DNA from 4 places in the Dongia rigui genome. Region 3 is predicted to be linked to each of the others. Evidence: predicted binding sites of a transcription regulator. Region 3 holds the regulator's gene; each other region holds the start of a gene.
The links. Region 3 encodes PhoB, which activates phosphate uptake and scavenging genes when phosphate is short. Its sites were predicted from a motif close to TNTCATAAAACTGTCA; they were not measured.
Positions count from the first base shown of each region.

Region 1 (2,199 bases), on a different contig from region 3:
GTTCCACCAGCGCGGTAACCGATTTACCGGCTTCCGCCGCCTCGATCAGCGCCTTCACGATGGGGCTGTCATCGCTGGTCCGGTACAATGTCTGCTTGATCGCCACCACATTGGGATCGCGTGCTGCCTGCAGGATGAACTGCACGACCACGTCGAAACTCTCATAGGGGTGATGAACGACGATGTCCTTGGTGCGAATGGCCGCGAAACAGTCGCCCCCCATCTCCCGGATGCGTTCGGGAAAGCGCGGGTTGAAGGGCTGGAATTTGAGATCAGGCCGGTCGCCGATGATCAGCTGCGATACCGCCGCCAGACCGATGAGGCCATCCAGCACGAACACATCCTCGCGGTCGACATCGAGTTCGTCGATGACGAAGGACAGCAGGTCCTCCGGCATTTCGGCATTGACCTTGAGGCGGATCACCAGGCCACGCCGCCGGCGTTTCAGCGCCGATTCATAGTGGCGGACAAGATCTTCCGCTTCTTCCAACACCTCGATTTCGCTGTCGCGGATGAGGCGGAAATAGCCCTTGCTGATGACTTCAAAGCCCGGGAACAGCCTGTCGAGATAGAGCCCAACGACTGATTCCAGCGTCAGGAAGCGGACATTGTAGGGGTCGCGACCCGGCAGGCGGACGAAGCGGGGCAGCAGATTGGGCAGCATGATCAGCGCCCGCATCGGCTTGCCGTCACTGATCTGGCGCAGTTCGAGCACAACGGAAAAGCCCAGATTGGGAATGAACGGAAATGGATGGGCCGGGTCGACCGCCATGGGCGTCAGCACCGGAAAAATCTGGTCCATGAAATGGTTGTCCAACCACTCCATTTCAGCGCCCGTCACCTCCGACGGCTCGACGACGGCAATGCCGTTCTCGCGGAGTTCTTCGCGCAGTTTGCGCCAATGCAGCTGCTGGGTCCGCATCAATTCGCCAGAGCGCTGGTTAATCGCTGCCAGCTGCTGGATCGGGGTCAGTCCGTCGGCGGAAATGACATTGACATGCGCCCGCTCCTGCCCGCGCAAGCCGGCAACGCGCACCATGTAGAATTCGTCGAGGTTGTTGGCCGAAATGGAAACGAAACGAACGCGCTCGAGCAGCGGGTGGGCCTTGTTGCCCGCCTCCTGCAGCACGCGCTCATTGAAGGCCAGCCAGGAGAGTTCTCGGTTGATGAAGCGATTCAACGCATCCGGTTGATATTTCGGCTCGACCAATTGTGCATCGTCCACGGGAGGGCTTCCTGTACTTGTCCGGTCCTGTTCCATACCGCCACCCGCCCCAACGGCCCTGAAAAACCGCCGCTGGCGTCGGATGGCCACCTCGCCTACAGTATAGAACACTCGTTTGGTGGTTGGTATTCCTTATAAATCAATTACTTCAATTTGATGACAGAATGAAGACATTGATCCTCATGCGGCACGCAAAATCCGCCTGGGACGCCGGTGACATCGCCGATCATGACCGCCCCTTGTCGGATCGCGGCCGTGCGACAGCACCCCTCATGGGCCGGTGGCTGCACGAGCAGAAGATCGCCCCCGATCTGGTCATGAGCTCCACCGCCTTGCGCGCCACGGAGACGCTGGACCTGCTGCGCCCCTATCTTCCGGCCACGGTGCCGATCGAGAAGGCTGATTGCCTCTATATGGCCCTGCCGCGAGAGATGCTCGCCGCCCTGGCGAAAGTCAACGATGCAAAGGTTTCAACTATCCTGCTCATTGGCCACAATCCTGGAATCGGCAGTCTTGCACACTGGCTGTCCACGCGAGGTGAGCTGAAATACCTCGACCGCATGCAAGACAAGTTTCCGACCGGCGCCGTTGCCGTGATCGATTTTGACATCAGCAGCTGGCGTGAGCTGGATGACCAGCAAGGGCGCCTTCGCACCTTCAAAACCCCGAAAGACCTGGCGAAGGATTAGTCCCCGCGCCAGAACTTCTTCTGGGCGCGGAAGGTCTCCCAGGTCTCCTGAAAGCCGCCGAGATCTTGTGCGATCCTGTGCGAATGCCAGCCAAGCACGATGCCCTCCAATTGCCCCGTCTCCTGCAATGACAGGGCCCGCTGCTGACCCAGCTTGCCAATCAAATCGACCAGCAGATGCCGCCCGACAACGGCATCATTGAGCGAACCCAGGTGATCCTGGATGGCACCCAGATGCAGCAGATATTTCTCGGTTCGCTTGCTCCGATAGAGCGAGGCAAAGACC
Region 1 covers NZ_JAXCLX010000004.1:341,514-343,712, forward strand. Annotated here, with positions in the region: gene SMD31_RS20400 (RNA degradosome polyphosphate kinase) at 1-1,225, opposite strand, end outside; gene SMD31_RS20405 (SixA phosphatase family protein) at 1,390-1,914, shown strand; gene SMD31_RS20410 (CYTH and CHAD domain-containing protein) at 1,911-2,199, opposite strand, start outside.
Region 1: a site for PhoB is predicted at 1,372-1,387, ahead of SMD31_RS20400 (RNA degradosome polyphosphate kinase). Genes of this name have one in related genera too.

Region 2 (2,199 bases), 630 kb from region 3:
CATCATCGCGGCCGGCCCCTTGCGCGATGCCAGCGACGCCCCGGCAGGTGGCATGTGGCTGGTGCGCGCCGAGACGCCGGACGTGGTGGAGGAACTGGTTCGGGCCGATCCGTTCTGGCCGACGGGATTGCGGCGCAGCCATCGTGTGCTGCAGTGGCAGCGCGTATTCGGCGCCGATGTCTTTGCTGCGTGACGGCCCCAAACAAGAACCCCTCCCGCGATCTCTCGCGGAAGGGGTTTTTAGGTTGAGGCTTTTGTCACCCGATACTTAAATCGGGGGGGACGTCTTACATCATCGGGGTCAGGCTGGCAGCGCTCTGCTGCACCTTCTTCAGCATGTCGGCCGGGAAGGGGATCATGCCCTTGTCGGCGAGGTAGCCTTCTTCGCCCGCGGCCTTGTCGCTGGTGAATTCGGCGATGAATTCACGGATGCCCGGGACCTGGCCTTCGTGCTGGTTCTTCACATAGAAGTACAGCGTGCGGCTGACTTCGTACTTGCCGTCGACGATGTTCTCGAAGGTCGGCTCGACGCCGTCCATGATGCTGCCTTGCAGCTTGTCTTCGTTCTGCTCCAGGAAGGAGTAGCCAAAGATGCCGACGGCAGCCGGGTTGGCTTCGAGCTTCTGGACGATGAGGTTGTCGTTCTCGCCGGCGTCGATATAGGCACCGTCTTCACGGATCGAACCGCAGGCGCCCTTCTTGGCCTTCTCGTCTTTGATCGCGTCGATTTCGGGGACGCCCTTGCAGCCCTTGTCCATCACGAGTTCGACGAAGGCGTCGCGCGTGCCGGAGGTCGGCGGCGGGCCCAGCACTTCGATCTTCTCGGCCGGGAGGGCCGGATTGACGTCCTTCCAGGTCTTGTAGGGGTTGGCAACCAAGGCGCCGTTCACCGGCACTTCCTTGGCAAGACCCAGCCACAGATCCTTCACCGTCAATTCGAAGCGCGCATGGCTCTTCGAATTGGCGAGCACGATGCCGTCATAGCCAATCGGCACTTCCGTGATGGCGGTGACGCCGTTGGCCTTGCAGGTCTCGATTTCGCTGTCTTTGATCTTGCGGCTGGCATTGGCGATGTCGGGGCTGTCTTCGCCGACGCCGGCGCAGAACAATTTGATGCCGCCGCCGGTGCCGGTCGATTCAACGATCGGCGTCTTGAACTTGCCGCTCTTGCCGAATTCCTCGGCGACCGCGGTCGAGAACGGATAGACGGTCGACGAACCGACGATGTGCAGCTGGTCGCGGGCCTCAGCGGCACCGGCCGTCAGGATGACGATGCCGGTTGCGGCGAGGGCGAGAGAAATACGTTTCATGGCAGAAACCTTTTTTGGGTGAAACCAAGCAGGGCCGTTATTAGGTCGCTTCCATGACAACCGGTTTTCCGATTTATGACAGTTCGGTGACGCCGCCCTCGCCAGCGCCCTGATTCCCTGAGGTTTTTGCCGTAGCGGCGTGTGACTCAATGAAAAATCACGGCAGCACAGACCACCGTGACTCTTTCATGTCATCGAACTGTTGGCGTTCGGGCGAAATGCCCGGGCGCGCGCCTTACGCCGCTTCCGCCTTCACGTAGCGCGGGTCATGCGCCTTACGGCCGAAGATCTCCTTCACCAGCGGCTCCCAATAGGCCAAGGGCTTCGTCGCATAGTCGGGATCGAACGAGGCCTGGTCCCAGCTTTCGCAGAAGCGGTGGCAGGCGCCGTACCATTCATGGCCCTTGAACTGGTCGCGAGCGTTACGATTGCCGCCCAAATGATGGGCGTAATAGTACATCTGGAAGATGCCGTGCTTCTCCACCACCCAGGTAACCTCGGGCCGCACATAGGGGCGCAGCAGGCCGGAGGCGATCTCGGCATGGTTATAGGGGGCGAGCTCATCGCCGATATCGTGCACCAGCGCCGCCACCACCATTTCCGGATCGGCGCCATCGGCCTCGGCTCGGGTCGCCGATTGCAGCGAATGCTCGAGCCGGCTCACCTTATATCCTTCCAGCGATTCATCGAGGCGCGCCAGGGTCGTCATGACCCGGGCCGGCAGGCCTTTGGCATGATCGCGTTCGGATTGGTCGAGCATGAGGTAATCCTCACGCGTGCCGTCCTTCATCTGCAGGAAGCTGACTGTCTTGCTCATGATGGCTTGCTTTCCTTATTTCTTATTCGGCAGCGAGTACGCGGCCGCTGTCGTCCCGCGTCAGCACCCGGT
Region 2 covers NZ_JAXCLX010000001.1:2,212,979-2,215,177, reverse strand. Annotated here, with positions in the region: gene SMD31_RS10370 (YciI family protein) at 1-193, shown strand, start outside; gene SMD31_RS10365 (PstS family phosphate ABC transporter substrate-binding protein) at 288-1,310, opposite strand; gene SMD31_RS10360 (HD domain-containing protein) at 1,546-2,127, opposite strand; gene SMD31_RS10355 (TauD/TfdA family dioxygenase) at 2,150-2,199, opposite strand, start outside.
Region 2: a site for PhoB is predicted at 1,387-1,402, ahead of SMD31_RS10365 (PstS family phosphate ABC transporter substrate-binding protein). Genes of this name have one in related genera too.

Region 3 (2,199 bases):
GCAGCATGCCCCAGAAAGCCACCGACCACATCGTCAAGAGCTTCGACGAAGAACTCCGGCGCTTGCGCGACCAGATCCTCGCCATGGGCGGCCGCGCCGAAGCCCAGCTTGGCGACGCCATCCAGGCCTTGGCCAGGCGCGATTCCGACAAGGCGGTGCGCGTCATTGAAAGCGACAAGGGCATCGATGCGCTGGAAATGACGGTCGCCCAGGATTCGCTCAAGATCCTGGCGCTGCGCCAGCCGATGGCCAAGGACCTCCGCGAAGTCATCGCCGCCATCAAGATCTCGGCTGATATCGAGCGCATCGGCGATTATGCCAAGAACATTGCCAAGCGCACGCTGCAGCTCAACCAGCAGGCGCCGCTGAAGCCCACGGGGTCGATCCCGCGCATGGGCGAACTGGCGATCAAGCTCATCAGCGCGGTTCTCTCGGCCTATGCCAATGACGATGCCGAAGGGCTGATCGCGGCCTGGCGCTCGGATGAGAGCATCGACGAGATGTACAACTCGCTCTTCCGCGAACTGCTCACCTATATGATGGAAGACCCGCGCAATATCGGCGCCTCGACCCATCTGCTGTTCATTGCCAAGAACATCGAGCGTATCGGCGACCACGCCACGAACATCGCCGAAACGGTCCATTTCCTGGTGCATGGCAAGCCGATCGACGAGACCCGACCCAAGGGAGATACGACCAATGTTGCGATCCATGGCTGAACGCACGCGCCGCGCCGACATGCCGCGCGGTGACGCAGCAACTGACGGGCGTGCCAAGCCCGTCGTGCTGGTGGTCGAAGACGAACCGGCCCTGCTGACGTTGCTCAAATACAACCTCGAAGCCGAAGGCTACCGGGTTGTGGAGGCAATGAATGGCGAGGAAGCGCTGGTGAAGGCGCGGGAAGAAACGCCCGACCTCATCCTCCTCGACTGGATGCTGCCGCTGGTCTCGGGCATCGAAGTGTGCCGCCAGATCCGCCGCACGCCGGATTTGAAATCCGCCGCCATCATCATGCTGACGGCTAAGGGCGAGGAAGCCGACAAGATCCGCGGCCTCGAGACCGGCGCCGATGATTATGTGACCAAGCCCTTCAGCCCCTCCGAGCTGATGGCCCGCGCCAAGGCGGCCCTGCGCCGTGCCCGGCCGCAATCGGGTGACGAGAACCTCACCTACGCCGATCTCGAAATGGATCTCGCGACCCACCGTGTCCGCCGCGACAACAAGGATCTGCATCTGGGGCCGACGGAATTCCGCCTGCTGAAGTTCCTGATGGAAAACCAGGGCCGCGTCTTCTCGCGCGAGCAGCTCCTCGACCATGTCTGGGGCCGCGACATCTATGTCGAGCCGCGCACGGTCGACGTCCATATCCGGCGCCTGCGCAAGGCCATCAATGTCGACGGCCTGCCCGACCTCATCCGCACGGTGCGGTCGGCCGGTTACGCCCTCGATATCGAGGATTAAGTACCCCTCACCCCGACCCTCTCCCCACTTCGTGGGGCGAGGGAGTTCTGACCGAGTGTGGCACTAAGCCCCTCGCCCCGCCCGTCGGCAAAGGCCGACATTCGTCGGCGGCGGGGAGAGGGGTTGGGGCGAGGAGGCCTTCGTTTACCCACCCTTCGTCATCGCCACATAGACGCCGTCCCAATCTTCGGGTGGCGGATTGGCGGCGTATTCGGCGATGCGGGCTTCGTACATGTCATAGAAACGGCCGAGCGATTCTGGTGCCGCCTCGCGTGCCAGCGCCAGCGACGCCTTGGCCGATGACCAGGACTGGTGGCGATAGGCCGCCAGCATCGCGTCGTGCAGGCTCTTCAAGGCGACGAAGCTGTTGGACTGCGCCACCTTTTCATCACCCAAACCGGTATAGATGCGCACCGGCACGTTCTTGCCTTTGACACGCACCTGATCCAGCTCCAGCAGGGCGAAATCGGGCGCCGCCGCTGCGGTTTCCTCGCCCAGCACCAGATCGACGAAATAGGCCGGTGACAGGCTCTCCAGGCGCGAGGCGGTGTTGACCGTGTCGCCCAGCGCCGAATAGCCGAAGCGCTGCTTCGACCCCATATTGCCGACGCAGGCGATGCCGGTGTTGAGGCCGATGCCGATCTTGATCTCGATCTTCTTGGCGCCCGTCGCCGCCGCCTCTGCCGCCAGCGTCTCGTTCAATCGCACCAGTTCGCTGCGCATGCCATAGGCGGCCAG
Region 3 covers NZ_JAXCLX010000001.1:1,582,800-1,584,998, reverse strand. Annotated here, with positions in the region: gene phoU (phosphate signaling complex protein PhoU) at 6-719, shown strand; gene phoB (phosphate regulon transcriptional regulator PhoB) at 739-1,461, shown strand; gene SMD31_RS07395 (CHASE2 domain-containing protein) at 1,606-2,199, opposite strand, start outside.

Region 4 (2,199 bases), 110 kb from region 3:
GGCAACGCGCGGTGCGCTCGGCGCCTTGGGGGCCGCCACCTGCGCTTCGACGCGGATTTCGCCGCGATCTGGAGCGGGCGCTGCATAGCGGGGTTCGGCCTGGGCGGTCGGTGCCGGCGCGGCACTGGCCTGTGGCGCCACATGGCGCGGCGCCGGCATGGCGGCAACGGCCGGCTGCTGGCGGCGCTGGGCGGCGGGTTTGCGGCGCGGTGCCGCAGCTTCGGTGCCTTCGCGCTTGATCGGCGAGGGGCGGCCGGTGAGGCCCAGACGATGTGCCTTGCCGATCACCGCGTTGCGGGTGACGCCGCCCAAAAGGGTCGCAATCTGGCTTGCCGTCTGGCCCTGGCCCCAGAGCTTGCGCAGCATCTCAATCCGCTGTTCGGTCCATTCCATGATGTCTTCTCCCCACCGGTTCTTTGCTGGCGATTTGGCTGGCGCCATAAGCCACAAAGGCGGCGCCGGCTCAAGATGTTGAGTGAGGATTATTTCACCCTACAAGATGCGGGGAGGCAACAGGGAAAACTCAAAATGTTGTGGATAAAAGCAGATTCTATCGGAACATATAGTGGTCATGCACATAATCGGGTGCTCAGCCGAACTTCGCGAAGCCCGGCGCGACATCAGCGCCCACCCGGACGATGCGGGCTTTAGTCCACCAAGTTCAGCTGCCGGTCGAGGAAGTCGATGAGTTCGGGCAGGCGCCGGGAGGATTTCAGCTGCCGCTTGCCGGCGAGGAGGATGTAGTTGGCATCCTTATCGCCGCGCAGCAGGACCTTGGTCACAGCAAAGGTCGGCTGCTCCTGTGCCCGGCGATAGACCGAAAAGATCGCCATGTTGGAGCGATGGTCGATGGCGTAGTCGCGCCAGACGGCGTGCGCCACCTTGCGGCTGTAGATCCCGAGCAGAAGATTGAGTTCGTCGCGGTTGAAATAGACCCGGCGGCCCTGGCGGCGGTAATCATTAAGAAGAACGAGCTGCGCCATTCGGTCCTATGATCACATGGGGCGACTCGGGTCGCCCCCAAGCCTTGGGGAAAGTGTCGCCCAACTTCATGAATCCGTAAAGCGCGGATCGCCAGCCCCGGGCCCGTCGGATGGCGCCCTTAATACCCCTTGGCCTCGGGATAAATCTCGAGCGGGTCGGTGGCGGTGGGATCGGGCGTCTTGTAGCAGACGACGCTGGCCCGCTGGCGGTAGCAATAGCCCGGATAGGGGCGGTTCTTTTCCGCCTGCTCCTGCGCCATTTCGGCGGCGGTCCGGCAGTATTTGCCGGTCTTGGTGTAATCGAGGATCGAGCAATCGTCGCCGGTCGCCAGCGAAGCGAGGTGGTCGGACGCCGTCTTGCCGGTCTGGTTGAGCGAGATGCCCTCGACCGCGGCATAGGCGGTCGTGCCGGAAATCCAGGTAGGAATGGTCGTCGTGTTGCAGCCGGCCAGGGCCATGGCCGCCACCGTCAGAGCCGCCAAGCGGCCACGCCTCATCCACAGCGTCCTCATCGTCGATCCTCGCAACCAGGCCTAGCTGGGCAGGATACAAGCAATTCCCGTTCCAACACCCTGCCAGGCCTGGGAAAGCCGCGGCAAAGGCTTGGTTGGCAAGGCGCGGGCCTTGCCTGTATGTTAGCCCGCAATCCAAGGTCCGGCCGCCCAAAGGCCGGGTCCGCATAAAATTACCCGACGGGCTCCAGGGGTCATAAGTGGCTGATATTTTTGAAGAAGTCGACGAGGATCTGCGCCGAGACAGTGCGGCTGCCTTGTGGGCGAAATACCAGAATCTGGTTTACGGCGCCGTGGCGCTGGTCATCCTGGGCACGGCCGGTGTGACCGGCTGGCAGATTTATGACCGCAACGCGCGGGAAAAGGCCGGGATCGAGTACCTGCAGGCGCTGCAGCGCGCCGACCAGGATCCGAAGGCCGCCGGCGACGTGCTGGGGACACTTATCCATGAAGGTGGTCCGTTTGCGGGCCTCGCCCGCTTCGACCTGGTGCATCAGGCGATCAAGGCCGGCGACAAGGCAGGTGCCCTGGCGCAGCTGAGCGCGATGGCCGGTGACGCGAAACTGGAAGCGCCGCTCAAAGGTGCCGCGGCCTTGATGGGTGGCTATGTCGCCCTCGACCTCGGCAAGGCGGACGCCGCCCTCGCTTTGGCAACGCCGCTCACCGGCGACGGCCAGCCTTATCGCCTGTCGGCCGCCGAGATC
Region 4 covers NZ_JAXCLX010000001.1:1,473,374-1,475,572, forward strand. Annotated here, with positions in the region: gene SMD31_RS06755 (GcrA family cell cycle regulator) at 1-393, opposite strand, end outside; gene SMD31_RS06760 (DUF2794 domain-containing protein) at 648-983, opposite strand; gene SMD31_RS06765 (hypothetical protein) at 1,103-1,480, opposite strand; gene SMD31_RS06770 (tetratricopeptide repeat protein) at 1,696-2,199, shown strand, end outside.
Region 4: a site for PhoB is predicted at 1,048-1,063, ahead of SMD31_RS06760 (DUF2794 domain-containing protein). Genes of this name have one in related genera too.